3 regions of the Caldimonas aquatica genome follow, and region 2 is predicted to be linked to each of the others. Evidence: predicted binding sites of a transcription regulator. Region 2 holds the regulator's gene; each other region holds the start of a gene.
What was found. The regulator LexA, encoded in region 2, represses DNA repair genes until DNA is damaged. The targets are predictions, from matches to a motif close to ACTGTATNNNNATACAGT.
Positions count from the first base shown of each region.

Region 1: a site for LexA is predicted at 5,170-5,187, ahead of OMP39_RS12435 (ATP-dependent helicase). Genes of this name have one in related genera too.
Region 3: a site for LexA is predicted at 3,804-3,821, ahead of imuA (translesion DNA synthesis-associated protein ImuA). Genes of this name have one in related genera too.

Region 1 is NZ_CP110257.1:2,730,927-2,741,315, reverse strand. Features, by position in the region: gene OMP39_RS12470 (acetyl/propionyl/methylcrotonyl-CoA carboxylase subunit alpha) at 1-1,177, shown strand, start outside; gene OMP39_RS12465 (hypothetical protein) at 1,259-1,663, opposite strand; gene OMP39_RS12460 (hydroxymethylglutaryl-CoA lyase) at 1,784-2,722, shown strand; gene OMP39_RS12455 (YbaK/EbsC family protein) at 2,719-3,213, shown strand; gene OMP39_RS12450 (DUF1289 domain-containing protein) at 3,221-3,445, shown strand; gene OMP39_RS12445 (2-hydroxychromene-2-carboxylate isomerase) at 3,442-4,089, shown strand; gene OMP39_RS12440 (ketopantoate reductase family protein) at 4,220-5,119, shown strand; gene OMP39_RS12435 (ATP-dependent helicase) at 5,223-7,322, shown strand; gene OMP39_RS12430 (branched-chain amino acid ABC transporter substrate-binding protein) at 7,516-8,760, opposite strand; gene OMP39_RS12425 (3-(methylthio)propionyl-CoA ligase) at 8,771-10,389, opposite strand, start outside.
Region 2 is NZ_CP110257.1:1,783,020-1,793,408, forward strand. Features, by position in the region: gene OMP39_RS08060 (PilT/PilU family type 4a pilus ATPase) at 1-665, shown strand, start outside; gene dapE (succinyl-diaminopimelate desuccinylase) at 671-1,825, shown strand; gene prmB (50S ribosomal protein L3 N(5)-glutamine methyltransferase) at 1,822-2,697, shown strand; gene OMP39_RS08075 (ABC-F family ATP-binding cassette domain-containing protein) at 2,694-4,643, shown strand; gene OMP39_RS08080 (MarR family winged helix-turn-helix transcriptional regulator) at 4,857-5,348, shown strand; gene OMP39_RS08085 (organic hydroperoxide resistance protein) at 5,382-5,807, shown strand; gene OMP39_RS08090 (asparaginase) at 5,841-6,779, opposite strand; gene lexA (transcriptional repressor LexA) at 6,922-7,596, shown strand; gene OMP39_RS08100 (hypothetical protein) at 8,034-8,852, shown strand; gene OMP39_RS08105 (ABC transporter ATP-binding protein) at 8,905-10,389, opposite strand, start outside.
Region 3 is NZ_CP110257.1:587,980-598,368, forward strand. Features, by position in the region: gene OMP39_RS02650 (AsmA family protein) at 1-823, opposite strand, end outside; gene OMP39_RS02655 (FAD-dependent monooxygenase) at 958-2,100, shown strand; gene OMP39_RS02660 (DsbC family protein) at 2,189-2,911, shown strand; gene OMP39_RS02665 (DUF4148 domain-containing protein) at 3,012-3,389, opposite strand; gene imuA (translesion DNA synthesis-associated protein ImuA) at 3,888-4,910, shown strand; gene OMP39_RS02675 (Y-family DNA polymerase) at 4,864-6,228, shown strand; gene OMP39_RS02680 (error-prone DNA polymerase) at 6,281-9,613, shown strand; gene OMP39_RS02685 (4'-phosphopantetheinyl transferase family protein) at 9,710-10,389, shown strand, end outside.

The DNA.
Region 1 (10,389 bases), 950 kb from region 2:
GGCGGGCACGGTCGAGTTCATCGCCGAGCAGGATGGCCGGTTCTACTTCATGGAGATGAACACCCGCCTGCAGGTCGAGCACCCGGTGACCGAGGCCATCGTCGGCCACGATCTGGTCGAGTGGCAGCTGCGCGTGGCGGCCGGCGAACCGCTGCCGGCCCGGCAGGAGGACCTGCGCATCCGCGGCCACGCCATCGAGGCGCGGCTGTGCGCCGAGAACCCCGAGGCGCAGTTCCTGCCCGCCACCGGCCGGCTGGAGGTGTTCCGCACGCCGCCGGCCAGCGAGTTCAGCGTCGCCCCCGTGCGGCTGGACGCCGGCGTGCGCGAGGGCGACGAGATCTCGCCGTACTACGACTCGATGATCGCCAAGCTCATCGTGTGGGGCGACACGCGCGAGCAGGCGCTGGCCCGGCTCGATGCGGCGCTGGCGCACACGCACATCGTCGGGCTGCACACCAACGTGGCGTTCCTGCGGCGGGTGGTGGGCAGCCGCTCGTTCCGCGAGGCCGACCTCGACACCGCCCTCATCGAGCGCGAGCGCGAGGCGCTGTTCGGCGTCGAGGGCGTGCCGCTCGCCTGCGCCGTGGCGGGCGTGGCCGCCTGCGTGCTCGGCGAGGAGCGCCGGCTCGAGACGCCCGACCCCTGGTCGCGCCGCGACGGCTGGCGCTTGCACGGCATGGCGCGCCGCCGCATGGAGCTGGACGTGGCCGGGCAGCGGCATGTCGCCTTCCTCGACTACCTGCACGACGGCAGTCATGCGCTGGAACTGGGGGGCGAGCGCCTCGCACTGCGCAGCCGCGAGCTCGGCCAGGACCGCTACGACGTGCAGCTCGGCCAGGCGCGCTGGACGCTCGCGGTCTACCGGCGCGGCGAATCCTTCGCCGTGTTCGCGCCGCAGGGTGCGACGGCGGTGCAGTGGGTCGACGCCATCGCGCACGCCGGCGAAGGTGCTGGCGAGGGCGGCCGGCTCACGGCCCCGATGCCCGGCAAGCTCATCGCCTTGCACGTGCAGGCCGGGCAGGCCGTGAAGAAGGGCCAGGCGCTCGCGGTGATGGAGGCCATGAAGATGGAGCACAGCATCGCCGCGCCGATGGACGGCGTGGTCGAGGAGGTGCTGTACGCGGTGGGCGACCAGGTGGCCGAAGGGGCCGAGCTGCTGCGGCTCAAGACTGCTTGAGGCGCGGCGTCCGGCCGCCCGAAGCCGGGCCGCCACCCGCGCGGTCTGCCCCAAGGCGAAGATCCGAGGCGAGGCGGGGCGTCAGCGGGCGTCCTCGTCGCCTGGGGCTGCGGCTCGCGCCGCGCGGGGAGCCAGGTAGCGCAGCCAACGCTCCCACCAGCGCGCCCCGGGGGCCACGCCCGGCGTGCCCTGCAATGGGCCCGGCGGTGGCTCGGAGAGCCCGAAGCCCGACGTCTGGGCGGCCCAGGGGCTCGCATGGGGCGCGCGGAGTGCGGGGCCGGGGTCGGGCGTGGGCGTACTCGCGCCTCTGAAGGATTCGGCCAGCCCGCGCAGTTCGGCGTCGTCGCAGGCCAGACAGACGTTGATCACGTCGAGTGCGTAGTCTTCGCGTTTGAGCATGGCGCCGATGTCGATCCCTTCGCCCAGATGCCGCAGCAGCCCGAAGTGGATCTTCGTGGCCAGATGCAGGCGATGGTTGGCGTCCATGAAGCAAGTCCTTGTGGGAGATTGTCCCTTTGGCCCGCCGGGAGGCCCATCCCTCAAACAGGTGAAAGGCCGCGCCGGCGTGCAGAATCCGAAGTGGCCCACGCCACTGCGCATGGAGTAATGATGGTGTTGCCTACCCGTGTCACCCTGGTCGACGTCGGCCCCCGCGACGGGCTGCAAAACGAGAAGCAGCCGGTAGAGGCCGAGCACAAGATCGAGCTGGTCCACCGTCTGCAGGCCGCGGGCCTGCGCGAGATCGAGGTCACCAGCTTCGTGAGCCCCAAGTGGGTGCCCCAGATGGCCGACAACGCCGAGGTCATGGCGGGCCTGGCGCGCCGCCAGGGCGTGCGTTATTCGGTGCTCGTGCCCAACATGAAGGGGCTGGAGGCGGCGCTGCCCACCCGGCCCGACGAGGTCGTCGTGTTCGGGGCGGCCAGCGAGGCGTTCAGCCAGCGCAACATCAACTGCTCTATCGAGGAATCGATCGAGCGCTTCCGCCCGGTGGTCGCGCAGGCCCATGCCCACGGGCTCAAGGTGCGCGGGGCGATCTCCTGTGCGCTGGGCTGCCCCTACCAGGGGGAGGTGCCGCTGGACGAGGTCGAGCGCGTGGTGCGCCTCATGAAAGACATCGGCGTCGATCATGTGGGCGTGGCCGACACGATCGGCGTGGGCACGCCGCACAAGGTCCAGGCGGCGATGGAGCGGGCGCTCAAGCACTATCCGCTGCACGAGGTGAGCGGCCATTTCCACGACACCTACGGGCAGGCGCTCGCCAACATCTACGCCTGTCTGGAGATGGGCATCCACACCTTCGATGCGAGCGTCGCGGGCCTGGGCGGCTGCCCCTACGCGAAGGGGGCCACCGGCAACGTCGCGACGGAGGACGTCGTCTTCATGCTGCACGGCCTCGGCATCGAGACCGGCATCGACCTGGACGCGCTGGTCGACGCGGCCCGCTTTATCTCCGACGTGCTCGGACGCAAGCCGGTCTCGCGTGTGGCCAACGCCCTGCTGGCCAAGCGCACCCCGGCTGCGGCCGCAGGGAGGGCGGGCGAATGACGACCGTGCTCGACGAGCGTCCCGAGGGCTTTCGCCGGGTGGCGCACTTGCTGGCCTCGCTCGGCCACCCCCACGCGCCCGTGTACCTCGAGGTCGCGGCGCGCACCGCGCAGGAGGCCGCCGACGCCTTGCGCGTCACCGTCGGTCAAATCGCCAAGAGCGTGATCTTCCGCCGCAAGGAAGACGATCGCGCCGTGCTTGTGGTCACCTCCGGCGACAAGCGGGTCGACGAGAAGAAGGTGGCCGCCCTGGTGGGCCCCATCGGCCGGGCCGATGCCGAGTTCGTCAAGGAGCGCACGGGCTACAGCATCGGGGGCGTCTCGCCGGTGGGCCACGCGAGCCCGCCGGTCACGCTGATCGACCGTGAGCTGTTCCGCTTCGACGAGATCTGGGCCGCCGCTGGCCACCCGAACGGCGTATTCCGGCTTTCGCCGAAGGAACTGGTCGCGCTCACCGGCGGCGCCCCGGTGGCGGACGTCGTGCAGGGCTGAGATCGAGATGACCCGCCCACCCGCTGTCGCCGTCCGCAGCCCGTGCGTTGGCGTGTGCCGCATGGATCCCGCCACAGGGTGGTGCGAGGGGTGCCTGCGCACCATCGACGAGATCGCGTCGTGGTCCAGCCTGAGCGACGAGGACAAGCGCGCCGTGTGGATGCGGCTGCGTGAGCGGCGCCACGACCGAAGGGCGCAGGCCCGCAATCCTGCCAGCGGGAGCACGCGATGAAGCGCATCACCTTCTACTTCGACGTCGTCTCGCCCTACTGCTGGCTGGCGTTCGAACGTCTGCCGGTCGCACTCCAAGGGATCAGCCACGAAGTGGAGTACCAGCCGGTGCTGTTCGGCGCCATGCTCAAGCACCACGGCCAGCTCGGGCCTGCCGAGATCGCCCCGAAGCGCGCCTGGACGTACCGCCACGTCCTGTGGCTCGCCCGGCGCCACGGCCTCACGTTGCGGCTGCCCGCCGCCCATCCGTTCAATCCCTTGCCCTTGCTCAGGCTCGCACTCGCCTGCGGCGAGCCCGGCACGCTGCCCAATCGCCATGTGTGCGAAACGCTGTTCCGCCACGTCTGGACGACGGGAGACAACGCCGACGACCCGCAGCGCCTGGAAGCCCTCGCCCAGGCGCTCGCGCCGCGCCGCGCCCCGCAGGGCGAGGACGTGAAGACCGAGCTGCGCGCCGCGACGGAGGACGCCGTGCGGCGCGGCGTGTTCGGCGTTCCCACCTTTGCAGTGGACGACCGGCTCTTCTGGGGCTTCGACGCTCTCGACATGCTGCGCGCCTGCTTGCAGGGAGATCCCTGGTTCGACAGCGAGGACTGGCACGCCGCCGCACGCTGGCCTCGCGGCGCCTCGCGCCGCGAGGGCTGAGCTCCCCGACGTCCCCCGCCACGGCGGGGCACCCGGCAGCAGCTGCGTGCCGGGGGCCACCGATCGGCGCACAATGCTTTCCTTCAGCGCAGGCGCCGCCGGGGTGGCCTCGCTGCGCAAGGAGCAGATCATGAAGATCGCGGTGATGGGCGCGGGGGCCGTCGGCAGCTACTACGGGGCGATGCTCGCGCGTGGCGGGCAGGAGGTCGCCCTCATCGGGCGCCCCTCCCACGTCGAGGCGGTGCAGGCGGGGGGGCTCGTGCTGGAGGCGACGTTCGGGCGCTTTCGTGTGCCGATGCGCGCGAGCACGGACGCTTCGGCCGTGCGCGATGCGGACCTCGTGCTGTTCTGCGTGAAGTCCACCGACACCGAGGCGGCCGGGCGCGAGATGGCCCCTCACCTCGCCCCGCACACGCAGGTCTGGAGCCTGCAGAACGGTGTGGACAACGCCGAGCGGCTGGCCGCGGTGCTCGGCCGGCCGGTCAGTCCGGCGGTGGTGTATGTGGCCGTCGAGCTGGCCGGGCCGGGCCATGTGCGCCACCACGGCCGCGGCGAACTGGTCGTGCCCCCCGGGCCGCACAGCGAGCGTCTGGCGCCCGCCTTCACCGAGGCGGGTGTGCCTATCGCGTTCAGCGAGCACGTGCGCGGTGCGCTGTGGGCCAAGCTCATCCTCAACTGCGCCTACAACGCCCTGTCGGCGATCACGCGTCTGCCGTACGGCGTGCTGGTGCAAGGGCAGGGCGTCGAAGCGGTGATGCGCGACGTCGTGCGCGAGTGCCTCGAGGTGGCCCGGGCCGAAGGCGTCGAGGTGCCGGGCGACGTGTGGGAGGCCGTGCGTCGCATCGCCCAGACCATGCCGTCTCAGTACTCCTCCACCGCGCAGGACCTGATGCGCGGCAAACCCACCGAGATCGACCATCTCAACGGACACGTCGTGGCCCGCGGCGAGGCACTCGGCGTGCCGACGCCCGTGAACCGCGCGCTGTGGGCCTTGGTGCGGTTGATCGAGCGGCAGGTGCCGGCGCGCTGAACCCTGCGCGGGAGGTCGCCCGCGCACCGAAAAAGTCACGGCTTCGGCCCTCTGGACGGATATACAGTTGGCATCCGTTCCGCCCCGCCGACGCCGTTTGCCCGTGCCCTCTGTCCTCGCCCCGGATCTGGATCTCGCCGCGCCCGCGCAGGGGCCGTGGTCGAAGCTGAACGAGCAGCAGCTCGAGGCGGTGCAGCACGGCGTGGGCCAACCCTCGGCGCCGGCGCTGCTGGTGGTCGCCGGCGCCGGCAGCGGCAAGACCATGACCCTGGCCGCGCGCGTCGCGCGGCTGGTGCTCGCCGGGGCCGATCCCCAGCGCCTGCTGCTGCTCACATTCTCGCGCCGCGCCGCGCAGGAGATGGAGCGCCGCGCCGGGCAGCTGCTGCAACAGGCCCTGGGGCAGACGAGCACGCGACGCCCGCCGGAGTTGCCGTGGGCCGGCACCTTCCACGCGATCGGCGCGCGGCTGCTGCGTGAGTACGCCGCCCGCGTCGGGTTGTCCGAGCAGTTCACCGTGCTCGACCGGGGGGACGCCGAGGACCTGATGGGCTGGTTGCGGGAAGAACAAGGCCTGGGCCGGACCCACAAGCGCTTCCCGCTCAAAGGCACTTGCCTGGCCATCTACTCGCGTGCCGTCAACAGCGAGGAACGCCTGGTGGATGTGCTGCAGCTGCACTACCCCTGGTGCGCGGAGTGGGCGGCGGAACTGAAGGGGCTGTTCCGGGCGTACGTGAGCGCCAAGCAAGCCCAGCGGGTGCTGGACTACGACGACCTGCTGCTGTACTGGGCCCAGATGATGGAAGACGGCCGCCTTGCCCGGGAGTTGGGCGAGCGCTTCCAGCACGTGCTGGTGGATGAGTACCAGGACACGAACCGGCTCCAGGCTCGCATCCTGCGCGCGCTCAAGCCCGACGGCCGCGGCCTCACGGTGGTGGGCGACGACGCGCAGGCGATCTACGGCTTTCGCGCGGCCGAGGTGCGCAACATCCTCGACTTTCCTTCTCAGTTCGAGCCGCCGGCGCGCGTCGTGACGCTGGAGCGCAACTACCGCTCGACCCAGCCGATCCTCGATGCCTCGAACGCGGTGATCGAGCGGGCCGCCGAGCGCCACGCCAAGCGGCTGTGGACGGATCGGCGCGACGGCCCCCGACCGCAGCTCGTCACGGTCGAAGACGACATGGCGCAGGCGCGCTGGGTGGCCGACCAGGTGCTGGCGCACCGCGAAGGCGGGCTCGCCCTGCGTCGCCAGGCGGTGCTGTTCCGCTCCAGCCTGCACAGCGCGGCGCTCGAACTCGAGCTGATGCGGCGCAACATCCCATTCGTGAAGTACGGCGGCCTCAAGTTCCTCGAGGCCGCGCACGTCAAGGACGTGCTCTCGTTGCTGCGCTGGGTGGAGAACCCGCGCAGCCGGCTGGCCGGCTTTCGCGTCGCACAGCTCGTCCCGGGCATCGGCCCGGCGGCAGCGCGCCGGCTGCTGGATGCGATCCACGAGCAGGCCGATCCGCTTGCTGCGCTGGCCGCGTTCAAGCCGCCTTCGGCGGCGGCCGGCCAATGGCCCGAGCTGGTGCGCGCATTCACGCGCCTGCGTCGCGGCGAGGTCGCGTGGCCCGACGAGGTGGCGTATGCCGTGCAGTGGTACCGCCCGATGCTCGAGCGGCTGTACGAGGACGTCGCCGTGCGTCTGGCAGACCTCGACCAGCTGGCCCGCATCGCAGCGGGCTATTCCAGCCGCGAGCGGTTCCTCACCGAGTTGACGCTCGACCCGCCGGAAGCCACCAGCGACGAAGCCGGTGCCCCCGGCCGCGACGAGGACTACCTGATCCTGTCGACCATCCATTCCGCCAAGGGCCAGGAATGGCAGGCTGTCTACCTCCTCAACGCGGTGGACGGATGCATCCCCTCCGATCTGAGCACCGGCGAGATCGCGCAGATCGAGGAAGAGCGGCGCCTGCTGTACGTGGCGCTCACACGCGCGCAGCGCCACCTGCATGTGATGGTGCCGCAGCGCTTCTACGTGCATCAGCAGTCCCGGCTCGGCGGGCGCCACGTCTACGCCTCGCTCACCCGCTTCATCCCCGAGCCGGTCTCGCGCCTGTTCGAAGCCGTCGGGCCGCTTACGCCGGACGGCCAAGCGCGCCCGCAACCGACCGGGGGCGACGCGACACTCGACGTGCTCGCGCGGGTGAGGGCGCAGTGGGACTGAGGCGCGGGGGCCCAGTCGTGCCGCAAGCACGGCACCCGTTCGGCCACGCACCGCGCCTGGACGAGCAAGTACGCCGGCGCCACGGTCGCCGCCACGGTCGCCGACCTGGCCCGCGAGCGCGGAGCTGAGCACGAACGGCAGCAGCCCCGAGCTCAGGCCGTCGAGGCTGCCGATCGCGAGGGGTCCACGCGGTTCAGCCCGGCCGCTTCATCTGACAGGAGGTGGGCGTGCTGGACACGTAGGCGTCGTAGACCTTGACCGGCTGGAAGTTCAGGCCCGTGTTCTCGACGCTGTAGTTGAGCTTCGCGTCGGCCTTCTGCCACACGGAGATCCACAGCGGCTGCTGCAGCTGGTGGTCGGCACGTCGCATCTCCACCTCGCCGCTGTAGCTCTTGAACTTCAGCCCCTCCATCGCCGCGGCCACCTTGCCGGGGTCGACGGACTTGGCCTTGGCGATCGCCTGCGCCAGCAGCGCGTAGGCATGGAACACCGGGCCGTGGCTCCAGTCGTCGTTGAAGCGGGACTTGAACTCGTCGCCGTACTTGCGCACGTCGCCGCCCATCGCGGAATGCCGCGTGGACACCTCGAACACCTTGCCCGCGCCGGCGGCGCCGATCGCGGTGGGGCCGCCGGTGAGGCTGGCGTAGTAGGTGTAGAAGTTGACGTTCAGCCCCGTCTCGTTGGCCGATTTCACCAGCAGCGCAAGGTCCGAGCCCCAGTTGCCGGTGATCACCGTGTCGGCGCCGGAGGCCTTGATCTTGGCCACGTAGGGCGCGAAGTCGCGCACCTGCGCCAGCGGGTGCACGTCGTCGCCGACGATCTGCACGTCCGGGCGCTTACGCGCCAGCGTGTCCTTGGCGTAGCGCGAGACTTGGTGGCCGTGGGTGTAGTTCTGGTTGATCAGGTAGACCTTGGAGACGGCCTTCTGCTCCTTCAGGAAGGTGGAGAGCGCCTCCATCTTCATCGACGTGTCGGCATCCACCCGGAAGTGCCAGTAGTTGCACTTGCTGTTGGTCAGGTCCGGGTCCACGGCCGCGTAGTTGATGTACAGCACCTCCTTGCCCGGGTTGCGCTCGTTGAACTTGGCCACCGCGTCCGACAGCGCCAGCGCCGCGCTCGAGCCGGCACCCTGCACCACGTAGCGGATGCCCTGATCGGTGGCCGACTTCAGCGCGTTCAGGGTTTCCGACGGGCTGAGCTTGTTGTCGAAGGTGACCAGCTCGAACTTCACGCCCGACGGGTTGAGCTTGGGGTCGTTGTTGAACTTCTCGGCGAAGAACTGGAACGTCTTCAGCATGTTCTGGCCCACCGGGGCCATCAGGCCGGACAGCGGGTCGATCCAGGCGATCTTCACCGTCTCCCCCTTGGCCTGGGCGAAGGCCGCGCCGCTGAAGGCGAGCAGCACGGCGAGCGGGACGGCGTGGCGGTCGAACGTCATGGGGGATCCTTCAGTGAGCGGGGTGGGAATGGAGAAGGTGGTCTTTGAACTGCTCGCGCAGCTTCAGCTTCTGGACCTTTCCGGTGGCCGCGTGCGGCAGCGCCTCGACGAACACCACATCGTCGGGGACCTGCCACTTCGCGACGCGCCCTTCGAAGAACGCGAGCAGCTCCTCGCGCGTGAGGGCCGCGTCGGGCTTGCGCACCGCGATCAGCAGCGGGCGCTCGCCCCATTTCTCGTGACGCGCGGCGATCACGGCGGCCTCCTGCACCGCGGGGTGCGCCATCGCCACGTTCTCCAGGTCGATGGAGCCGATCCACTCGCCGCCGGACTTGATGAGGTCCTTGATGCGGTCGGTGATCTGCATGAACCCGTCGGCGTCGATGGTGGCGATGTCGCCGGTGGGGAACCAGGCGCCGCGGCCGGGCAGCTCCATCAGCGCGCTGCGCTCGTGCCGGTAGTAGCGCTCGATGATCCAGGGCCCGCGCACCACCAGGGCGCCGGCGCTGGCGCCGTCCCAGGGCAGCGGGCGGCCGTCGTCGTCCACCACTTCCATCTCCACGCCGAACAGCGCCCTGCCCTGCTTGTGCAGCAGGCGGTGGCGCTCGGCGGCCGGCAGGTGAAGATGCTTGGCCTTCAGCCGCGAGACGGTGCCGATCGGCGACATCTCGGTCATGCCCCAGCCGTGCAGCACCTCGACGCCGTACGACTCGAACGCCTCCATCATCGACGGCGGGCAGGCGGAGCCCCCGATCATCGCGCGCTGCAGGCTGGAGAACCGCAGCCCGTGGCGCCGCACATGCTCCAGCACCCCCAGCCACACCGTGGGCACGCCGGCGGTGAACGTGACCTGCTCGCGCTCGAACAGCTCGTACAGCGAGGCGCCGTCCAGCTGCCCGCCGGGCAGGACCAGCTTGGCGCCCACCATCGCGGCCGAGTACGGCAGGCCCCAGGCGTTGACGTGGAACATCGGCACGACCGGCAGCACCGAATCGCGCGACGACAGGCCCAGCGCGTCGGGGCAGGCCGAGGCCATCGCGTGCAGCACCGTGGCACGGTGGCTGTAGGCCACGCCCTTGGGGTCGCCGGTGGTGCCCGAGGTGTAGCAGATCCCGCAGGCAGCGTCCTCGTCGAGCTCGGGCCATTCGTACCCGCCGTCTTCGGCCTGCACCAGCGTCTCGTAGCACAGCAGCCCCGGCACGGTGGACGCCTCGGGCATGTCGGCCGCATCGGCCAGCAGCACGAAATGGCGCACGCAGCCCAGTTGCGGCCACAGCGATTCCACCAGCGGCAGAAAGCTGCGGTCGAAGCACAGCACCGCGTCCTGCGCATGGTGGACGATCCAGGCGATCTGCTCCGGATGCAGCCGCGGGTTGATCGTGTGGCACACGCGGCCCGAGCCGGCGCTGCCGTAGTAGATCTCCACGTGCCGGTAGCCGTTCCAGGCCAGCGTGCCCACGCGCTCGCCCGCGGCCACGCCCAGCCGCTCCAGCGCCTGCGCGAGGCGGCGCGCGCGCAGCTCCAGCGCGGCCCAGGTGGTGCGGTGCAGGTCGCCCTCGGCGCGGCGCGACACGATCTCGGTGTCGGCCGCGTGGCGCGCGGCGTGGCGGATCAGCGAGGACACCAGCA
Region 2 (10,389 bases):
ATGTGCAGTCGCTGCAGGTGGGCCTCAAGAACGCGCTGCGCCAGGCGCCGGACTGCATCCTGATCGGCGAGATCCGTGACCGCGAGACGATGACTGCGGCCCTGTCCTACGCGCTGTCGGGCCACCTGGTGCTGGCCACCATGCACGCCAACAACAGCCACCACGCGCTGAACCGGATCCTGTCGTTCTACACGCCCGAGTCCCGCCCCGCCCTCCTGTCGGACCTCGCCTCCGGCCTCAAGGCCATCGTGTCGCAGCGGCTCCTGCGCGCCATCACGGGTGGCCGCATCCCGGCGGTGGAGGTGCTGCTCAACACCAAGCTCATCTCCGAGCTGATCGAGAAGGGGGACATCAGCGGCGTGAAGGAGGCGATGGAAAAGTCGCTGGCCGAAGGTTCTCAGACCTTCGAGGCCGACATCGCACGCCTGATCACCGAGGGTCTCGTCACCCGCGACGAGGGCCTGACCTACGCCGATTCCCCGACGAACCTCATGTGGCGACTGCAGAACGACATGACGGCGCAGTCCAAGGCGACGCCCAAGAAGGAAGAAGTGGACGACGGGCCCTCGTTCACCGAAATCACGCTCGAGGTGCGCGAGGAGCGCAGCAACAGCGGCTTCGGCACGACGGGCTTCGGCACCACCGGGTTCGGCTCCATCCGTTGACGCCCATGGCCACCGAAACCTTGCGGCTGGTCGAGCAACTGGTCGCCCGCCCTTCCGTCACGCCGGACGATGCCGGCTGCCAGGCCCTGATCGCCGAGCGCCTCGGCGCGCTGGGCTTCGAGTGTCAGACGCTCGTGTTCGGGCCCGCCGAGGCACCGGTGACCAACCTGTGGGCCGTGCGCCGCGGTGCGGCCGGCCGCCAGGGGCCGCTGCTCGTCTTCGCCGGTCACACCGACGTGGTGCCGACCGGCCCGCTGGAGCGCTGGACGAGCCACCCCTTCGTGCCCACTCACCGCGAGGGCAGGCTCTACGGGCGCGGCACGTCGGACATGAAGACCTCGGTGGCCGCGATGGTGGTCGCCGCCGAGGAGTTCGTTCGCGCGCTCCCGGTCCACCAGGGCAGCGTCGCGTTCCTGCTCACCAGCGACGAGGAAGGCCCGTCGGTCGACGGCACCGTGAAGGTGTGCGAGTGGCTCGAACAGCGCGGCGAACGGCTGGACTACTGCATCGTCGGCGAGCCGACCTCGGTCGAGCGGCTGGGCGACATGATCAAGAACGGCCGCCGCGGGTCGCTTTCGGGCCGTCTCGTGGTCAAGGGCGTGCAGGGCCATATCGCCTACCCGCACCTGGCACGCAATCCGATCCACCAGCTGGCGCCGGCGCTCGCGGAGTTGGGCGCCACCGAGTGGGACGCCGGCAACGCCTTCTTCCCGCCCACGACGTGGCAAGTGTCCAACCTCCACGCCGGCACGGGCGCGACCAACGTGATCCCGGGCGAGGCGGTCGTGGACTTCAACTTCCGCTTCTCGACCGAGTCCACCCCCGAGGGCCTGCAGGAGCGCTTGGAGGCCGTGCTGCGCCGTCACGGGCTGGACTACCATGTGCAATGGACGCTGGGCGGGCGGCCGTTCCTGACGGAACCCGGAACGTTGACGCACGCCCTCACCGAGGCCATCCGGCAGGAGACGGGCCTCGTACCCGAGCTCTCCACCACCGGCGGCACTTCGGACGGGCGATTCATTGCCCGGCTGTGCCCGCAGGTCATCGAGTTCGGCCCGCCGAACGCCACCATCCACAAGATCGACGAGCATGTGGACGTGGCCTTCATCGAGCCGCTGAAGAACATCTACCGCAGGACGCTGGAAGCGCTGATCGCATGACCCTCATCGAGATGATCGAGCGCATGAGCGCCCGCCTCGACCAGGCGGGCGTTTCGTTTGGACACGGCACCACCAACGCCTTCGACGAAGCGGCGTGGCTGGCGTTGTGGGCGCTGCACTTGCCGCTGGACGGTCTGGCCGCCCACGCTTCGCGCGAGCTGTCGCGCGCGGACCAGGCGCGCATCAACGCCCTGGTGGACGAACGCATCACGACCCGCCGACCCGCCGCCTACCTGACCCAGGAAGCCTGGCTGCAGGGCGTTGCGTTCTACGTCGACGAGCGCGTGATCGTGCCGCGCTCCTTCATCGCCGAGCTGCTGGCCGACGGCACCATCGACCCTTGGCTGTCGGACCGCACGCGCCGCGTGCTCGACCTGTGCACCGGCAACGGCAGCCTCGCCGTGCTGGCGGCGATGGCCTATCCCGACGTGACCGTGGAGGCGGCGGACCTGAGCGCAGACGCGCTGGAGGTCGCCCGCATCAACGTCGAACGCCACGGCCTGACGGAGCGTGTGAGGCTGGTGCACAGCGACCTCTTCGACGCGCTGCCCGGCCCCTACGACCTCATCCTGTGCAACCCGCCCTACGTGAACGCCCGCTCGATGGCCGCCTTGCCGCCGGAGTACCAGGCCGAGCCCGCCCTGGCCCTGGCCGGCGGTGACGACGGCATGGACCTCGTGCGGCGGCTGCTGCGCGACGCTGCGGCCCGCATGAGCGAGGACGCCGTGCTCGTGCTGGAGATCGGCAACGAGCGCGAGCATTTCGAGGCCGCCTTCCCGCAGTTGGAGGTGGTGTGGCTGGCGACCAGCGCGGGCGACGAGCAGGTGCTGCTCGTCACCCGCGATGCGCTCCTCGCGGGAGGCCCGCGGTGATCGTCCTCAAGAACCTGACGCTGCGCCGCGGCGCCAAGGTGGTGCTGGAAGACGTCGACCTCACCATCCATGCCGGCGAGAAGGCCAGCGTGGTCGGGCGCAACGGCGCGGGCAAGTCGTCGCTCTTTGCGTTGCTGACCGGCCAGCTGCTGCCCGATGCAGGCGACGCGAGCATCCCGCCCGGCTGGCGCATCGCCGAGGTCGCCCAGTCGATGCCGGAGACGACCGACTCGGCGACCGACTTCGTGCTGCAAGGCGACCAGGCGTTGATGGAGGCGCAGGCCGCGCTCGCGGCGGCCGAGGCCGGCGGCGACGGCGATGCCATTGCGGAAGCCCACCAGCGCATCCAGGACGCGGGCGGCTTCGACGCCCGGCCGCGCGCGCAGGCTCTGCTGCTCGGCCTCGGCTTTCGCGGGGACCAGCTCGACCGCCCCGTCAACAGCTTCTCCGGGGGTTGGCGCATGCGGCTGCAGCTGGCCCGCGCGCTGATGTGCCCGGCAGACCTGCTCCTGCTCGACGAGCCGACCAACCACCTGGATCTGGATGCGCTGGTGTGGCTGGAGAGCTGGCTCAAGCGCTTCGAGGGCACGCTGCTCGTGATCAGCCACGACCGTGAGTTCCTCGACGCGGTGACCCGCGTGACCGTCCACCTGGAGGACGGCAAGCTCACGCGCTATGGCGGCAACTACAGCGCCTTCGAGACCCTGCGGGCCGAGCGGCTCGCTCAGCAGCAGGCCGCCTACGAGCGCCAGCAGGAGCGCATCGCGCAGCTGCAGCGCTTCATCGACCGCTTCAAGGCCAAGGCCACGAAGGCGCGCCAGGCCCAAAGCCGGGTGAAGGCACTGGAGCGGATGGAAAAGCTGGCGCCGGTGCTGACCAGCTCGGACTTCAGCTTCGAGTTCCGCGAACCGGCCAGCCTGCCCAATCCCATGCTCTCGCTCAAGGGCGTGGCATGCGGCTACCCGGCCGCCACGCCGGGAGGGGCTCCCGCGGTCATCGTGCACGACGTGAACCGCACCGTGCTCGCCGGCCAGCGCATCGGCATCCTGGGCGCCAACGGCCAGGGCAAGTCGACCCTCGTCAAGACGATCGCCCGCGTCCTGGCACCCATCGACGGACAACTCACCGAGGGCAAGGGCCTGGCGATCGGCTATTTCGCGCAGCAGGAGATGGATGTGCTGCGGCCGGACGAGAACCCGCTGCAGCACCTGATCCGCCTCGCCAAGGAGGTCAGCCCCCAGGCCCGCGAGCAGGAACTGCGGGACTTCCTCGGCGGCTTCCGGTTCATAGGCGACATGGCGCAGCAAAGCGTGGGCTCCATGAGTGGCGGCGAGAAGGCCCGCCTGGTGCTCGCGATGCTCGTCTGGCAGCGCCCCAACCTGCTGCTGCTCGACGAGCCGACCAACCACCTCGACCTGACGACGCGCGAGGCGCTCAGCATGGCGCTCAACGAGTTCGAGGGCACGGTGATGCTGGTGAGCCACGACCGCGCGCTGCTGCGTGAGGTCTGCGACGAGTTCTGGCTCGTCGCCAAGGGCCGCGTCGAACCCTTCGACGGCGACCTCGACGACTACCAGCGTTGGCTGCTCGAGCAGGCCCGCCTGCAGCGCGAAGCCCTCGCCCGCGGGGATTCCCCTGCGTCGGGCGCCGCGCAGGAAAGCGGCGCCAACCGCCGCGACGAACGCCGCGCGCAAGCGCAGGCCCGGCAACGCCTCGCCGAGCAAGCCAAACCGATCAAGAAGGCGCTCGCGGCGGTGGAAGCCGATGTCGCCCGCCTGACCGAGGAAAAGCAGGCGCTCGAACAAGCCCTGGCCGGCGGGGGCCTCAGCCCTGCCGAGTTGGCCGACCACGGGCGCCGGCTGAAGGCCGTGTCCGAGGCGCTCGAAGCCGCAGAGACACGCTGGCTGGAACTCGCGGACCAGCTCGAAGCGCTCGGCGCCTCGTAGCCCGAACAGCCCGAACAGCCCGACCCTCCGCCCTGACACTGCCCGCGCGGCGGGGCGGCCCCGTTCTTGTCCGACCTGCGTCGCAGCGATGCGGGGCATGGCCGTTCTTCATCTCACTCTGGCCGAGGACCACCCTCGTTCCCGCCCCTTCTCTCGAAACGGTTTTTGTCGCTTCTATTGCGTGCTATTTAATTGTGCTCGACAATCTCCACCATGCCGCGCCGCCCTACCCCTGTCGCCGAAGACGACCTGCTCCTGCTGGACAACCAGCTCTGCTTCGCGCTGTATTCCGCCTCGCTGGCGATGACCAAGCTCTACAAGCCGATGCTCGACCGCCTCGGCCTCACCTACCCGCAGTACCTGGTCATGCTGGTGCTGTGGGAGACGGATGGCAGATCGGTCAGCGAGCTGGGTGAACGCCTGCAGCTCGATTCGGGCACCCTCACGCCCCTGCTCAAGCGCCTGGAAGCGGCGGGCCTGGTGCGTCGTGAACGGGCCACCGACGACGAGCGTCGCGTGCTCGTCCACTTGACGAGCGAAGGCCGCGCGCTTCGACGTCGCGCCGTGCAGGTGCCGAAAGAGGTCGCCTGCGCGACCCAATGCAGCATCGAAGAAATCATCGACTTGCGACAGCGCCTGCACGCCCTGCGCCGCCGGCTGCAACCGGCCGCCCTGCCTCGCGAGCGCAAGCAGGACGCGGCATGAGCACGACCTCTGTCCTCCGCTGAAAGGAACCCTGTGAAACTCGAAAAAGCCCTGTACCGTGCCGAAGCCACCGCCACAGGCGGCCGTGACGGCCGCGCCGCGACACCCGACGGCACGCTGGACGTCAAGCTGCGCACCCCTCGCGAACTCGGCGGCGCAGGCGGTGCCGGCACCAACCCCGAGCAGCTGTTCGCCGCCGGCTACTCGGCGTGTTTCCTGAGCGCGATGAAGTTCGTCGCGGCGCACAAGAAGGTGGCGCTGCCGGCAGACGCGTCGGTCACCGCGCGGGTCGGCATCGGTCCCATTGCGAATGGTTTCGGCCTGGAAGCCGAACTGATCGTCGCGCTGCCCGGACTGCCCGGCGACGAGGCTCGCGCCCTGGTCGAGGCGGCGCATCGCGTCTGCCCCTATTCGAACGCGACGCGCAACAACATCGAGGTCAAGCTCAGCCTGGCGTGACAGAACTGACGGAGGCCGGGCTGTGGGCCGGAGTCAACGACCGGCCATCAAGCGCAACAGCAGTTCCACCCGCGCCTTGCTCGGGATGAGGGGGGTGACCGGCAAGGCATCCCCCTCCCGACCCACGATCGGCCCCTCCAGGCAGCGGGTACTGCGCAACACCCGCACGCCGGCCGCCTGGGCCTCCAGCAGCGCCGTCTCCAACTCACGGTGCACGGTGCCATTGCCCGTCGCCGCCACCACCAGCCCAGCGACTCCCAGGTTGCACAGCGCGCGCACCAAGGCCCCATCGGCGTGCGTGTGGCTGGTCACGATCTCGACGCGCGGCCAGCCTGCGGGGTCGGGCTCGAGCACACCGAGCCCGAGCGGCTCCCCCTGCGGCCAGGGCCGCCACTGCCGCACGCGCCCCTCCTCCACGCAGCCGATCGGCCCCGCGTCGCCGCTGCCGAAGGCGTCGAGCCGGTAGGTGTGGACCTTGCGTACCTCGATCGCCCCGTGGATCGTCCCTGCGACGACCGCCACCACGCCCCGGGCCTGCGGATGGCGCGCCACACCGACCGCATCGAGCAGGTTCTGCGGACCGTCCGGGTGGAGCGCGGTGGCCGGGCGCATCGCCGCGGTCAGCACCACCGGCTTGGTGGGCCCGAGGACGCGCTGCAGGAAGTAGGCCGTCTCTTCCAACGTGTCCGTGCCGTGCGTGATGACGACGCCGCACACCTCCTCGCGCGCCAGGTGGTGACCGACCCGCCGCGCCAGCGTCTGCCACGTCGCGTAGTCCATGTCCTTGCTGTCGAGTTGCGCGACCTGTTCGGCCTCCAGCGGCATGTCACGCAGCGCAGGCACCGCCTCCACCAAGGCCTGCACGGCGAGTTGGCCCGCCCTGTAACCCGTGTGGTCACTGCTGCTCGCTGCCGTGCCGGCGATCGTTCCCCCCGTGCCCAGCACCACCACCCGCTTCGATTGGTTTTGCATTTCCCGCCATCCTGGATAAAAATACAGATACTGGATGCCCGAACAGTGGCGCAAGCGCCTGGGTGTGTGCGCGGCGGCCCGGGCCTGTCCGTCACCACCTTGCCGCCCCGCTCACGTGCGGGGCGCCGTTGGAGAACCGCTCATGTCCGAATCGCCCAAGCTCACCGCCCGCCAGCAACAGGTGCTCGACCTGATCCAGAGCGCGATCGAGCGTACCGGAGCGCCCCCCACGCGGGCCGAGATCGCGGCCGAACTCGGTTTTCGCTCGGCGAACGCGGCCGAAGAGCACCTCCAGGCGCTGGCCCGCAAGGGCGTGATCGAACTGGTGGGCGGCACCTCGCGGGGCATCCGGCTCAAGTCTGACACACTGCGATCCCTGCACGAGTCGCGCATCAAGCAGTTCAATCTGCCCTTGCCCAGCCTCGCGCAACTCGCGCTGCCGCTGGTGGGCCGCGTCGCAGCCGGCAGCCCCATCCTCGCGCAAGAGCACATCGATCAGACGGTGCACGTCGAGGCCACGCTCTTCCAGCGCCGCCCGGACTACCTCCTCAAAGTACGCGGCATGAGCATGCGCGATGCGGGCATCCTCGACGGCGATCTGCTCGCGGTGCAACGCAGCAAGGAGGCCAAGAACGGCCAGATCGTCGTCGCCCGGCTGGGCGACGAGGTGACGGTCAAGCGGCTGCGCCGGCACCGGCAGCACATCGAGCTGGTCGCCGAGAACCCCGACTACCCCAGCATCATCGTCGAGCCAGGCCAGGACTTCGAGCTCGAGGGCATCGCAGTCGGCCTCATCCGCAACACGATGCTGATGTGAACCGGGCGCGCGTCCGAGGCTCGGCGCGCCCGGCTTGAATGCCCGGGTTGAATTCATGTGCCGCCCGCGGGTGGCGGGCGCTCGCCGTGCAGCGGAAAGGCTGCCGTCGAGCCCCGCGGGTGGTGCCAGGCCAAGCGTCTCTCGAGCGCTTGTGCCCTTGCCTCCAATCCTGCCGAAACGTCATTGCGGTTCTTGATATTTCGGAGTTGGACATGCCTGCATCTCATTCACTCGACCTGTGCCTCAACTTCGGCACCGCGGTTGCGGCCTCGCCCGTCCCGAACGTGCGGGCCCCCGCGGCGCGGGGGCGGTCGCCGTCGCTCCAGGGCCCGTCACTTCGGGGCCCGTCTCTTCAGGGCCCCTTCCTCCTGCCCCGGCCCCCTCGGATGCTTCGCTGGCCGCAAGCCTTGGTGCGCCGGCTCGGTGAGTGGATGGGCATGCGGCCCCGCACCGAGGAGGCAACGGGGGGCACGGCCCCCGTGCCGACCGGCTGGACGGCCTTGGACGAGGCCTTGCCCTCGGGCGGCTGGCAGGCCGGCGAAGTGGTCGAGGTGTGCTCTCCACACCCGGGGTGGACGGAGATCCCGCTGCTCTGGCCGCTGCTTCGCCACGCCACTGTCTGCGGCCACCCCGTCGCACTCCTCGGTCTGCCGCCAAGCAGTCCCCTGCCCTCCTGCGTCACCGCAGACTGGTGCGTGTCGGGAGACGTTCACCCCTCCGGGGCACGCGGCGAGCAGAACCACGGGGCCACCATCCTTCCGGCGCTGCGCACGGCGGCCGAGTGGCAAGCCGCCTGCGACGCCGCCGACCGCTGGTTCGCTCGGCAAGGCCGCAGGGCACTGCTCCTGGTGTGGGCCCTGGAAGCTCCGGCCGCGGGGGTGCGGCGCCTGCGCCGGCTGGCCCGACGCACCGGTGCATGGGTCTGCGTGGTGCGCCCCAGCCTTGCACGGTGGGACGACCTGTGGGCGGACGCGAGGCTGGCTTTGCTCTGCCCGGGCGTCCGAGGTGCGCAGGTGCAGGTGCGCACGGACAACCGGCCCCTGGGGCGCACCCTGCAACTCGCGTGGCAGGCCGACATTGCGCTTCCGCCCGCGCCCCTGCACCTGGGCGACGCGCAGCCGCGCGTGCGCGTGCGGCAGGACCCGCACGATCGACGGCGTGCGGTGGTGAGCGGCCGCCTGGACGAGGTGTGCCAGGCCCTGGACCGTCTGGCGCGCGAGGAAGCGCGCGCCAGTTCCGAGGCCCACACCTCCTAGGCTCGCGGTGGGCGTGGCCGGACTGGGCCTGGCCAGGGCCGGGCCTTGGCACTCAGAGGGCGTCCTCCGGCAGCGCTGCGGCGACCAGCCGCTGCGTGTAGGAATGTCGCGGCGACTCGAGCACGTCCTCCACGGGGCCGCTTTCGACCACCTCGCCGTCCTTCATGACGATCACGTCGTGGGCCATCGCGCGGATCACGTCCACGTCGTGGGTGATGAGCAGGTAGGCCAGGCCCCGCTCCCGCTGCAATCGCTGGAGCAGCCTCAGCACTTGCTGCTGGATGGTGACGTCCAATGCGCTGGTCGGTTCGTCCAGCACGAGCACGCGCGGGTCCACCACGAGGGCGCGGGCAATGGCCAGCCGCTGCCGCTGCCCGCCCGAGAATTCGTGCGGGTAGCGGTCCAGCAGCCCGGGGAACTGCGACTCGGTGAGCCCGACGTCGGCCAGTGCCTGGGCCACCCGGGCCCGCCGTGCCTGCGCGTCGAGCTCCGGCGCATGCACACGCAGGCCCTCACCCACCAGCTCGCCCACGGTCATGCGCGGCGAAAGCGACGAGAACGGGTCCTGGAAGACCACCTGCAATTGCCGACGCAACGGTCGATCCGCACTTTGCCGGTAGGCCCACCGGCCGCCGCAGACTTCCAGTTCACCCTCGCTCGGCAACAGGCCCAGCACCGCGAGCGCGAGAGTGGACTTGCCGGAGCCCGACTCTCCGATCACGCCCAGCGTGCGCCCCGCAGCAAGACGCACCTGGGCACCCTTCACCGCCTCGAAGCGCCCCTTGCGGAACCAGCCCTTGAGTCCGGGGACGGGCACCGGGTAGGAGACCTTCAACCCTTGTGCCTGCATCAGCACCTCGCCGCCCGCAGGCTCGTCGACGTCGCGCACCGGGCGGCTGTCGATCAGCTTGCGCGTGTATGGATGCTGGGGCGCACGGAAGACATCTTCGACCCGACCTTGCTCGACCAGATGGCCGTTCTCCATCACCGCGACGCGCTGAGCGAAGCGTTTCACCAGGTTCAAGTCGTGCGTGATGAGCAGAACCGCCATGCCGGTGCGCGCCTGCAACTGCGCGAGCAGTTCCAGGATCTGCTGTCGCACCGTGACGTCCAGGGCGGTGGTCGGCTCGTCGGCGAGCAAGAGCCGCGGCTCGCCGGCCAGCGCCATGGCAATCATCGCGCGCTGGCGCTGCCCCCCCGACAGCTGATGCGGGAAGGCCCTGGCGCGCCGGGCGGGCTCGGGGATGCCGGTGTCTTGCAGCAACCCGATCGCCCGCTGCCACGCCTGGCTGCGCGTCAGTCCGTGCTTGAGCTGCAGCACCTCGGCGATCTGGTCGCCCACCGGATAGAGCGGGTTGAGCGCTGTCATGGGCTCCTGGAAGATCATCGCGATGTCTCGTCCCCGGACGGCACGCAGGTCGCGTTCCCCGAGGCCGAGCAGATCGCGCACCGGCTCCCGATCGCCCGCTCTCGGGTACAGCAGCGCCTGCCCCGTCACCTCCGCCCCTGCCGCGAGCCGCAACAAGGACAAGGCCGT
Region 3 (10,389 bases), 1.2 Mb from region 2:
CGATCTCGGCTCGGGTGCGCAGGACGAGGTTCTCGGCCTGCAGCGCACGCGACCCCGCCTCGTACACCAGCGAGCCTTGCATGCCGGCGTCCAGCCCGCGCACGCCGAGCGCCTCGCCCCGGTAGGCGAGGTGCATGTCCGAGAGTGTCAGGCGCGAGGCGGCCCGGTCGAAGCGCAGCCGGGTCTTCCCCGACAGGCGCCCTTGCACCCCGGGCTGCAGCAGTTCGAGCGTGGCGTCGACCTCGACCGGTGCGCTCAGCTGGTCGGCCAGGCGCCCGCTCTGCAGCCGCCGCACGACGACATCGCCGCGCAATCCGCCGAGCTCGTCGTGCACCGTGACGGTCGCGTCCGAGAGGTCCAGCGCCGCGACGTCGAAGTGCAGGGGGCCGCTCTTGCCCGCGCTGTCTTCGGGGCCGTCGTCGCGCCCCAGCAGATCGTCGATGTTCCTGCGGCCCTGCGCGTCGCGCAGGTAGCGCAGCGTCAATCCGCGGGCCTCGATGCGGTCGATCACGAGCGACTTGCGCAGCAGCGGCCACACCTCCACGGCCAGCCGGGCATCGCGCAGGGCGAGGAAGGTTTCCTGCGGGCGTCGGTGCTCGCTGAGGGAGACGCCTTGCAGCCGGACTTGCAGGCGCGGCCAGAGCTCGAGTTCCAGGGGGCCTTCGATGCGCAGTTCGCGCTGGCGATGCTCTCGCACCCACTCGATCAGCACGCCTTTGTAGCGATCGGCGTCGAACGTCGCCACGAGATAGGCGCCGATCGCGCCGGCGAGCAGCACCACGCCGCCCAGCCCCAGCGCCCCCCACTGCGCCCATCGTTTCATTCTCGTGTCCATGGTCCCAGCTATTGTGCCGGGGTTGCGCCGCCGACGCCGGCACGAACGCCGGCTGCCCCGAGGCGCCGCGGGGTGGTGCTGCGCGCGGGTTTCGAGGGGCAGGGGCTCCCTACAATGGCGCGATGAACTCCGGCTACGACGTCTTCGTGCGCGGCAGCGGCATCGTGGGCAAGACGCTCGCCCTCGCGCTTGCCCGTCTCGGTCTTTCCGTCGCGATCACCCGCGTGCCGACCGGCCCAGGGGCCCTGCGCCCCGGGCACGGGCTGCCCGGGCAGGAGGACGTGCGCGCCTACGCGCTCAGCGAGAAGTCGGTCGCACTCCTGCGCGCCGTCAAGGCGTGGGACGCCCTGCCGCCGGCGGCGGCCACCCCGGTGTACGAGATGCGCATCGAAGGCGATCTGCGCGGCGCCGGAGCGCTGGAGTTTTCCTCCTGGGAGCAGGGCGTGGGCGAGCTCGCCTGGATCGTCGATGCGGCCGCGCTCGAAGTCGCGCTGGCGCAGGCGCTGCGCTACCAGCCCCACGTGACGGAAGTCGACGCGCCCGTCGAGGCCGACCTCACCGCCATCTGCGAAGGCAAGGAGTCGGCGGCGCGGGCGGCTCTGGGCGTGGAATGGCAGCGTTTCGGCTACGGCCAGACGGCGATCGCGGCGCGCCTCGTGGCCGATCGCCCGCACGCGGGTGTGGCGCGTCAGTGGTTCCGCTCGCCCGACATCCTGGCTCTGCTGCCGTTCGGCCGTCCCGAGCCCGAGGTCTCCTACGGGCTGGTGTGGTCGCTGCCGCAGGCGCGCGCAGCCGAGCTGATGGCCCTGGACGATGCCGCCTTCCTGCACGAGTTGCAGTCCGCCTGCGGCGAGGAGGTCGGCCACCTGCAACTGCGCTCGACCCGCGCGGCCTGGCCGCTGGCGCTGGCGCGCGCCAGCCGCTGGTGCGGGCCGGGGTGGGTGCTGCTCGGCGATGCGGCTCATGTCGTCCACCCGCTGGCGGGGCAGGGCTTGAACCTGGGGCTGGCCGATGTGGAAGCCCTCGCCCGCATCCTGCAGGACAGGGAGCCCTGGCGAGCGCTGGGCGACGAGAAGTTGCTGCGGCGCTACGAGCGCGAGCGCGCCGCGCCCACCTGGGCGATGGGCCGCGTCACCGACGGGCTGTTGCATCTTTTCGCGCACCAAGGCGCTCCGCTGCGGGAACTTCGCAACCGCGGCCTGGGTCTGGTCAATCGGCTGGGGCTTCTCAAGCGCTGGCTGACGGCGCGTGCGCTCGACTCATGAGCGCACCCGCCGCGCCTGCGGTGCCTGGGCGCGCTTTCGGGCGTCGGGCTCGCCGGTGGTTCGTTTCGTTCGCCTCGAGGAATCTTTCATGAAGCATCGTCTCGCGGCCGCTGCCGCTTTGCTGGCCTGCGTCGCTCCGTGGGCCGCCGCGCAGGAGGCCACCATCCGCAAGAACCTGGCCGAGCGCCTGCCCAACCTGCCCACCATCGACGAGGTCAGCAAGACGCCGGTGGCCGGCCTGTACGAGGTGCGCATCGGCACCGACGTGCTCTACACCGATGCCGAGGGCAACTACCTGATCCAGGGGCAGATCTTCGACACCAAGGCGCGGCGCAACCTTACCGAGGAGCGCCTGGCCAAGCTCACCGCGATCGATTTCGCCAGCCTGCCGCTCAAGGACGCCGTCGTCTGGAAAAGCGGCAACGGCAAGCGCAAGCTGGCGGTGTTCGCCGACCCCAACTGCGGCTATTGCAAGCGCTTCGAGCGGGACTTGCAGTCGGTCAAGGACGTCACCGTCTACACCTTCCTCTATCCGGTGCCCATCGGTGCCGACTCGGTCGAGAAGTCGCACGCCGTCTGGTGCGCGAAGGATCGTCTGAAGGCATGGCAGGACTGGATGCTGCGCGACGTGCCGCCTGCGCAGGGCGCGAAGTGCGACACCGGGGCGGTGACCCGCAACACCGAGTTCGCGCGCAAGCACCGTATCACCGGCACGCCCACGCTCGTGTTCGAGGACGGCACCCGCGTGCCGGGCGCCATCGGCGCCGACCAGCTGGAACAGCGCCTGGCGCAGGCCGCCAAGCGCTCGTAGGAGCCAAAGAGCCGGCAGCCGGGCCGCCCCAGCCGGCCGGGCTGGCACGACTCGCCGCGCCTGCCTCGTGGCGAGGGGCACGGCGGCCGGCGGGCGCGGCTCAGCGAACCGCAGGCGCAGGCTGGGTCGCCAGGCGGGTGGCCTCGGCGGCGCGGTTCTTCGCCACGAGCGTGTCGTAGGCCACCGGGTCGAAGGCCTCCGATTGCAGCAGCGCGTACTCGCCGTTGGCTTGCGCGCGACGCAGCTCAGCCACCACCTCGGCGCGGGTGCGCGTGCTGCGGGCCTGGGGGAAGTAGCCTTCCTCGTACACCTTCATCTCGCCATTCGCCTGGGCGCGGCGCAGCTCGGCCATCACTTCGGCGCGGCTCTTGGTCGAGGCGGCGTTGGACTCGGGGAACGGGGTCGCTTCCTGGGCTTGCGCACCGAAGGACAGCAGCGTGGCAGAGGCGACGAGGGCAGAGGCAAACAGCTTGTTCATGGTGGTTCCTTTCGATGTGTCGTGACGGTCGGATGGGACCGGGGCATGGCCCGCGGTGCCCTGGCAGGCGCCCCGACTCCTGGCGACCGGTGGGTCGGGTGAGCGAGGCATCTGCCGATCCGATGTCGAGAGATTAGGGTTTCCACCAGTTTGCAAAAAGGCCGTCTCTGGAAACGGATCATTGCGCCAGCTCGAACGATGGCGAAGGCGCGTCGGCGGGTGGCCGGTCCCGCCTCGTCGTGAGCCGTCGTCCAGAAGTTGTCGCTTGGCACGGGGAGCCTGACCGGGGGCCGGACCGGCAGGCCGGGAAGCGCGCAGGAGCAGGCGATGGAGGCCGAGGCTCTGCTTGGGTGCCCTCGGTGTGACAGAGTGCGGCCCCGGCTGGAGCAGGGGCATGGGAGGGGTGCCTCGAATACTGTATATTCGTACAGTCATTCATCGTCCCCGCGTTCCCGGGTGCGCCCTGGCGGCGCCCTCGGTCGGGGGCGCTTCATCCCCATGTCTGGCCCTTCTTGCTCCTTCCTGCCTCCGTCGCCTCGGGGTGTCTCGTCCTGCCAGGCGTCCGGCGCCGTCCCTGGGGAGGGCGGGGCCGGGGCGGCCGATCCCGCGGGGGCCGGCTTCGCGCCCGGCGAGCCGGCCGCGGGGGGGCGGGCCGAATGGGAGGCCGCGTGGGGGGATCGTCTGTGGCGGGGAGACCGCCTCGGTCGCCGCCTGGAGCGGGTGCTGCCCACCGGACATGCCGTGCTGGACCGTGAGCTGCCCGGCGGCGGCTGGCCGGTGCGGGCGCTGACCGAAGTGCTGCTGCCCCCGCTGGCCGGGTGCGAGTGGCGCCTGCTCATGCCGGCCCTTCGCCAGCTGGGGGGCGGGGGCGAGCCCTCCCCCGCGGGCCGCGCCGTCCCGGTGCGACGGCCCGCCATCGTCATGATCGAGGCGCCCGGCGAGGCGCGCCGGCCCTGCATGGCCGGGCTGCATCGCTGGGACATGGAGGCGAGCCAGCTCGTGCGGGTGGTGCCGCGCACCCTGCAAGACGCCCTCTGGGCGGCGGAGCAGGCCCTCCAGTGCCACGAGGTGGGGGCGGTGTTGGCCTGGTTGCCGCAGGTGCGTGCGCCGGCCTTGCGGCGGTTGCAGGCACAGGCCCAGCGGGGCCGCGCCTGTGTGTTCGTGTTCCGTCCCGAGGCGGCGGCTCGCGAAAGCTCACCGGCGCCTTTGCGGGTGCAGGTCGCGCAGCGTTCTCCCACGAGCTTGTCGGTCCGCCTGCTGAAGCGCCGCGGGCCCTGGCACGAGGGCGAGATCGAGCTTCACGTCCTGCCACCCGGTCTCGCCCGGGTCATGGCCCCCAGGCTGCGTCAACAGCTCCCGACGGCACAGGCCCCTCGCGGAAATGCCGCCCCGGGATCGGTCCCGACGCCTTCCGTGGCGGGGGCCATGCCATCGCCATCTCTTTCTTCTTCGCCCCCCACCCCGGAGCGCACCGATGCCGTACTGGTTCGCGCTGATCGGCCCCTCGACCTCGTCGACTGAGGCTTCGCCTGCCGAGCGGTCGCATGCCGACGAGGTCACCCCGCTCGGGTGGTGGGCGTTGCAATTCACGCCCCGGGTCGCCTTGTGGGAGGAGTGCGTGCTCTTCGAGGTGCAAGCCAGTCTGCGGCTTTTCGGCGGTGCGCAGGCCTTGCGCGAGCGGGTGGTGCGCGAGGCCGCCGAGCTGGGCTGCCAGGCGGCGGCCGTCGCCCCGACGGCCTGGGGGGCGCTGGCGGTGGCCCGGTGCCATGCCCGGGGCCTGCGGCTGCCGCAGGGGCGCTGGACCTTGCGCCTGGACGCCGTCCCGCTGGAATGCCTGCCCGGGCTGGCACGGCACCAGCCGGTGCTCGCGCGGCTCGGCTGCCGCACGCTGGGCGACGTGCGGCGCTTGCCGCGCGGGGGGGTGGCCAGGCGGTTCGGCCCGCAGGTGCTGCAGGCCCTCGACCGGGCCTACGGTTTGCAGCCGGAGCGGTTCGAGTGGCTGCAGTTGCCGGAGGTCTTCGCGGCGCGGCTGGAATTGCCCGGCCGGGTGGAGGACGCCACAGGCCTGCTCTTCGGGGCCCGCCGTCTGGTGCTGCAATTGTGCGGCTGGCTGGCCGCGCGTCAGGCCGGCGTGCGCGAGGTGGTGCTGCAGTGGCGGCACGATTTCCATCGCCCGGGGGTGGACGATGCGGGCGAGCTGTGCATTCGCACCGCGGAGTTGACGCGCGAGCCCGGCCATCTGTTGCGTCTGATGAGCGAGCGGCTCGCCCGTATGCCTTTGGCCGGCCCGGTGGGCGAGTTGCGACTGAGGGCCGAGACGGTGGAGCCGTGGTCGCCCGACAACCGCGCGCTGGCGCTCGAGGCCGAGCGTCCGCCTGCCGAAGGGGAGTCGCTCGTGCAACTGCTCGAGCGGTTGTCGGCCCGGCTGGGGGCCGAGCAGGTGCTGCGGCCCGTGTTGCGTTCGGACCACCGCTTGCCGCAGTGCGAACGGTGGGTGCCGGCCGCTGGCTGGACGACGCCCGCGCCCTTGCCCGACGACGCGCTGCCTGCAGGCCCGCGGCCCACCTGGTGGCTGCCCCAGCCCTTGCCCCTGTCCACCCGGCAGGGGCGCCCTCATCACCACGGCCCGCTGCGGCTGTTGAGCGGCCCGCACCGCGTCGAGACCGGATGGTGGGACGGCGAGACAGCTTCCGTCGCCCGCGACTATTTCGTCGCGCATGGCGAGCAGGTGGGCCTGCTGTGGGTGTACCGGGAGCGCCGCGATGCCATGCCCCCGCGCGATCCTGCGTCCACCAGCGGCGAAAGGGGGGGATGGTTCCTGCAGGGAGTGTTCGGGTGAGCGGGCCGCCCGGCAGGTGGGAGCCCGGCGGCGAGGATCGAAGGAGTTTGCGTTGACGGCCTTGCCCGACTATGCCGAGCTGCATGCGCTCAGCAACTTCAGCTTCCAGCGAGGGGCCTCGCATCCGCGCGAGCTGGTTCAGCGGGCCCACGCGTTGGGCTATGCGGCGCTCGCCTTGACCGACGAATGTTCGCTGGCCGGCGTGGTGCGGGCCCATCAGGCGTGGAAGGATTTGCGCGCCCGGGCCCAGGAGTGCGGGCAGCCCGAGCCCCGACTGCGGTTGCTCATCGGCAGCGAGTTCCGGGTGGACGTGTCCGCCTCCGCCCTATCGACCCCCGGTTCGGCCTCGCCGGGAGCCGGCGCCTGCCCAGGGCAGCAGGCCCGGGAGCCTGCCTCCTTCCGGCTGGTGGTGCTGGCGCACAACCGCCACGGCTACGCGCACCTGTGCGAGTTCATCACCCGCCTGCGCCGCGCCAGCCCCGAGAAAGGCCGATACCGGTTGCAGTGGGAGCAGGTGTGGCCCGCGCGGTTGCGCGATTGCGAGGTGCTGTTGGTGCCCGAGCGCACCGCTTCCTTCGAGGCGGTGTGGTCGCAGGCGCGCTGGCTGCGGCAGGCGTTCGGCGAGCAGGGGTGGCTTGCGGTGGAACTGCTGCGCGAGGCGGACGACGCGGCCTGGTTGCAGCAGCTGCGCGAGGTGGGCCGGCTCACCGGCGTGCCGCTGGTGGCGGCCGGCGACGTGCACATGCACGTGCGTTCGCGCAAGCCTTTGCAGGACGTGCTCACCGCCATCCGGCTGGGGCGCCCCGTGGCCGCGTGCGGCACCGCCTTGCAACCCAATGCCGAGCGGCACCTGCGCACCCGGCTGCGCCTTGCGCAGATCTACCCCCTCGACCTGCTCGAAGCCACGCTCACGGTGGCGGCGAAATGCACCTTCACCCTGGATGAGCTCTCGTACGAATACCCCGAGGAGGTGGTGCCGCCTGGCGAGACACCGGCTTCGTACCTGCGCCGCTCGACTTACGAGGGCGCGAAGGAGCGCTACCCCGCGGGCCTGCCCGACAAGGTGCGCGAGCAAATCGAGAAGGAGCTCGCCCTCATCGCGGCCAAGAAGTACGAAAAGTACTTCCTGACCGTCTACGACATCGTGCGCCATGCCCGCAAGGAGCTGAAGATCCTCTGCCAGGGCCGGGGTTCGGCGGCCAATTCGGCCGTCTGCTACTGCCTGGGCATCACCGAAGTCGATCCCGCGCGCAGCAACACCCTGTTCGAACGCTTCATCAGCCATGAGCGCGACGAGCCGCCGGACATCGACGTGGACTTCGAGCACCAACGGCGCGAGGAGGTCATCCAGTACCTCTACCAGAAGTACGGACGCGACCGCACCGCGCTCACCGCCACCGTCATCTGCTATCGCATGCGCAGCGCCATCCGCGACGTGGGCAAGGCGCTCGCCTTCGACGAGGCGCAGATCGACGCGCTGGCCAAGAGCCACTACTGGTGGGACAGCCCGGCGGTGCTGCCTGAACGTCTGGCCGAGCAGGGGCTGGACCTCGCCGACCTGCGCGTGCGGCAGTGGATCGAGCTCACCTGGCAGTTGCGCGGCTTTCCACGGCACCTGAGCCAGCACACCGGCGGCTTCGTCATCGCGCGCGGCAAGCTCAGCCAGATCGTGCCGATCGAGAACGCGGCGATGCCCCAACGCACCGTGATCGAATGGGACAAGGACGACCTGGACACCCTCAAGCTCATGAAGGTGGATGTGCTGGCCTTGGGCATGCTGAGCGCGATCCGGCGCTCGCTGGAGTTCGTCTCGCAACGCCACGGCCGGCCTTGGACGATGCAGGACATCCCGGCCGAGGACCCGGCCACCTACGAGATGATCTGCCGCGCCGACACGGTGGGCGTGTTCCAGATCGAGAGCCGCGCCCAGCAAAGCATGCTGCCGCGCCTGAAACCGCGCACCTTCTATGACCTGGTGGTGGAGGTCGCCATCGTGCGGCCCGGGCCCATCCAGGGCGGCATGGTGCACCCTTACCTGCGACGCCGCGAAGAAGAGGCCCAGCGTCTTTCGCGCGGTGAAGGGTCGCTGCCGATCGAGGACGAACGGCTCAAGAACGCGCTGGGACGCACGCTCGGCGTGCCGATCTTCCAGGAGCAGGTGATGCAGCTGTGCATGGACTGCGCCGACTTCACGCCCGGCGAGGCCGACCGCCTGCGCCGCTCGATGGCCGCGTGGCGACGCGACGGCGACCTGCGGCCGTTCCAGGACATGATCTTTCAGCGCATGCAGCGCAATGGCTACAGCGAGGAGTTCGCACGGCGCATCTGTCAGCAGATCGAAGGTTTCGCCGACTACGGCTTCCCCGAGAGCCACGCCGCGTCTTTCGCGTTGCTGGCCTATGCCAGCAGCTGGATCAAGTGCCACGAGCCGGCGGCCTTCCTCGCCGGTCTGCTCAATTCGCAGCCGATGGGCTTTTATTCGCCCAGCCAGCTGGTGCAGGACGCGCGCCGGCACGGCGTCGAGGTGCGCCCAGTGGACGTGCAGGCGAGCGAGGTCGATTGCACGTTGGAAGATCTGCCGCAGCGCTCACGAGGGACCCCGCCCTCCGCTTCCTCGGCGTCCCCCGGGCCCGACGGGGCTCTGACGACCCCGGCCCAGGGCGCGCCGCCTTCTGCCCAGCCCGCGGTGCGCCTGGGGCTGCGTGTGGTCAAGGGGCTCGCCGGCGCTGCGGCCGAACGCATCGTGCAGGCGCGCCGGGCGGGCCCCTTCCGCGACGTGCAGGACCTCGCTCGCCGGGCCGCCCTGCAGCCGCGCGATCTGCAACTCTTGGCCAGTGCCGACGCGCTGGTCTCGCTGGCGGGGCACCGCCGGCAGCAGATGTGGGAGGCCGCCGCCTGGCAGACGGAGACCGACCTGCTCGCCGAAGCACCCATCGAGGAGGCCCAACTCGAGCTGCTGCCCGCCCCGGAGGGCGAGGAGATCGTCTTCGACTACGCCTCGCTGGGGCTCACGCTGCGGCGTCATCCGCTGGCACTGCTGCGTGCGCGCCTGGCGCGCCGCGGCGTGCTTTCGTCGCGCGAGCTGGCGGCCGTGCCCGGGGGGCGGCGCGTTCGCACCTGCGGCCTCGTCACCGTGCGCCAGCAACCCGGCACCGCCCACGGCACCATCTTCGTCTCCCTCGAAGACGAGCACGGCGCGGTCAACGTGATCGTCTGGCCCAGTCTGCGCGAGCGCCAGCGCCGGGCGCTGCTCGAATCGCGGCTGCTCATGGTCACCGGCACCTGGCAACGCGAGAAGGGCGTCTCGCACCTCATCGCCGAGCGCCTGGAGGACTGCACCTCGTGGCTGGGCCGACTCGGCACCGCGAGCCGGGATTTCCACTGAACCTCGGCGCCGGCCCTGCAGAAAAGCCCCCAGCCGCCTCACAATGCTCGCGTCCGCGCGGGCCCGCCCGCCGAGTGACTGCCCTTGCGCGATCCGATGCCTTCGATCCCTGTCCCCACCCTGCTGCGCCTTCTGGACGCCGAACGTCTCCCACTGGCCGGCGACTGGTCCCATCGCGCGCCGTGGCCTGGGCTTCACACCGTGCTGCTGCGCAGACAGCTGCCTGCCCCAGGCTGGCAGGCGCCCCTCTTCGCGCTGCCAGCCCAACTGATCGCGGGGCTGCCGCGGGCCGTGCCCAAACGACAGCAGGAATTCCTGCTCGGCCGCCTCGCCGCTCACGAAGCCCTGAAGGCCGCCGGCTGCCCTGCGACGCAAGCATGGGCGGGTCAGGCCGAGCGTCGGCCCGTCTGGCCCGCCGGGATGACGGGCTCCCTCAGCCACACGGACTCCCTCGTGCTGGCCGTCGCAGCGTCCACCTCCACCGGCGTGCGATCGGTCGGGGTCGATCTCGAGTCGCTGGCCCCCGACCCCGAGGCGGTGCGCGCCATCGAAGCCTGTTTCGACGAGGACGAGCGCCGTGGGCTGGCCGCCTGTCCCCACGGCCTGCTCGGCGGCTTTGCGCTCAAGGAGTCGCTCTACAAGTGCCTGCAGCCGCTCGTCGGCGGCTGGATCGACTTCGAGGATGCGTGGGTCCGCTGGAGCGGCGATCCTTCACAGCCCGCCCGGCTCACCTTGCGCAAGACGCTGGCGCCCGCCTTCCCGGCCGGGCACGAACT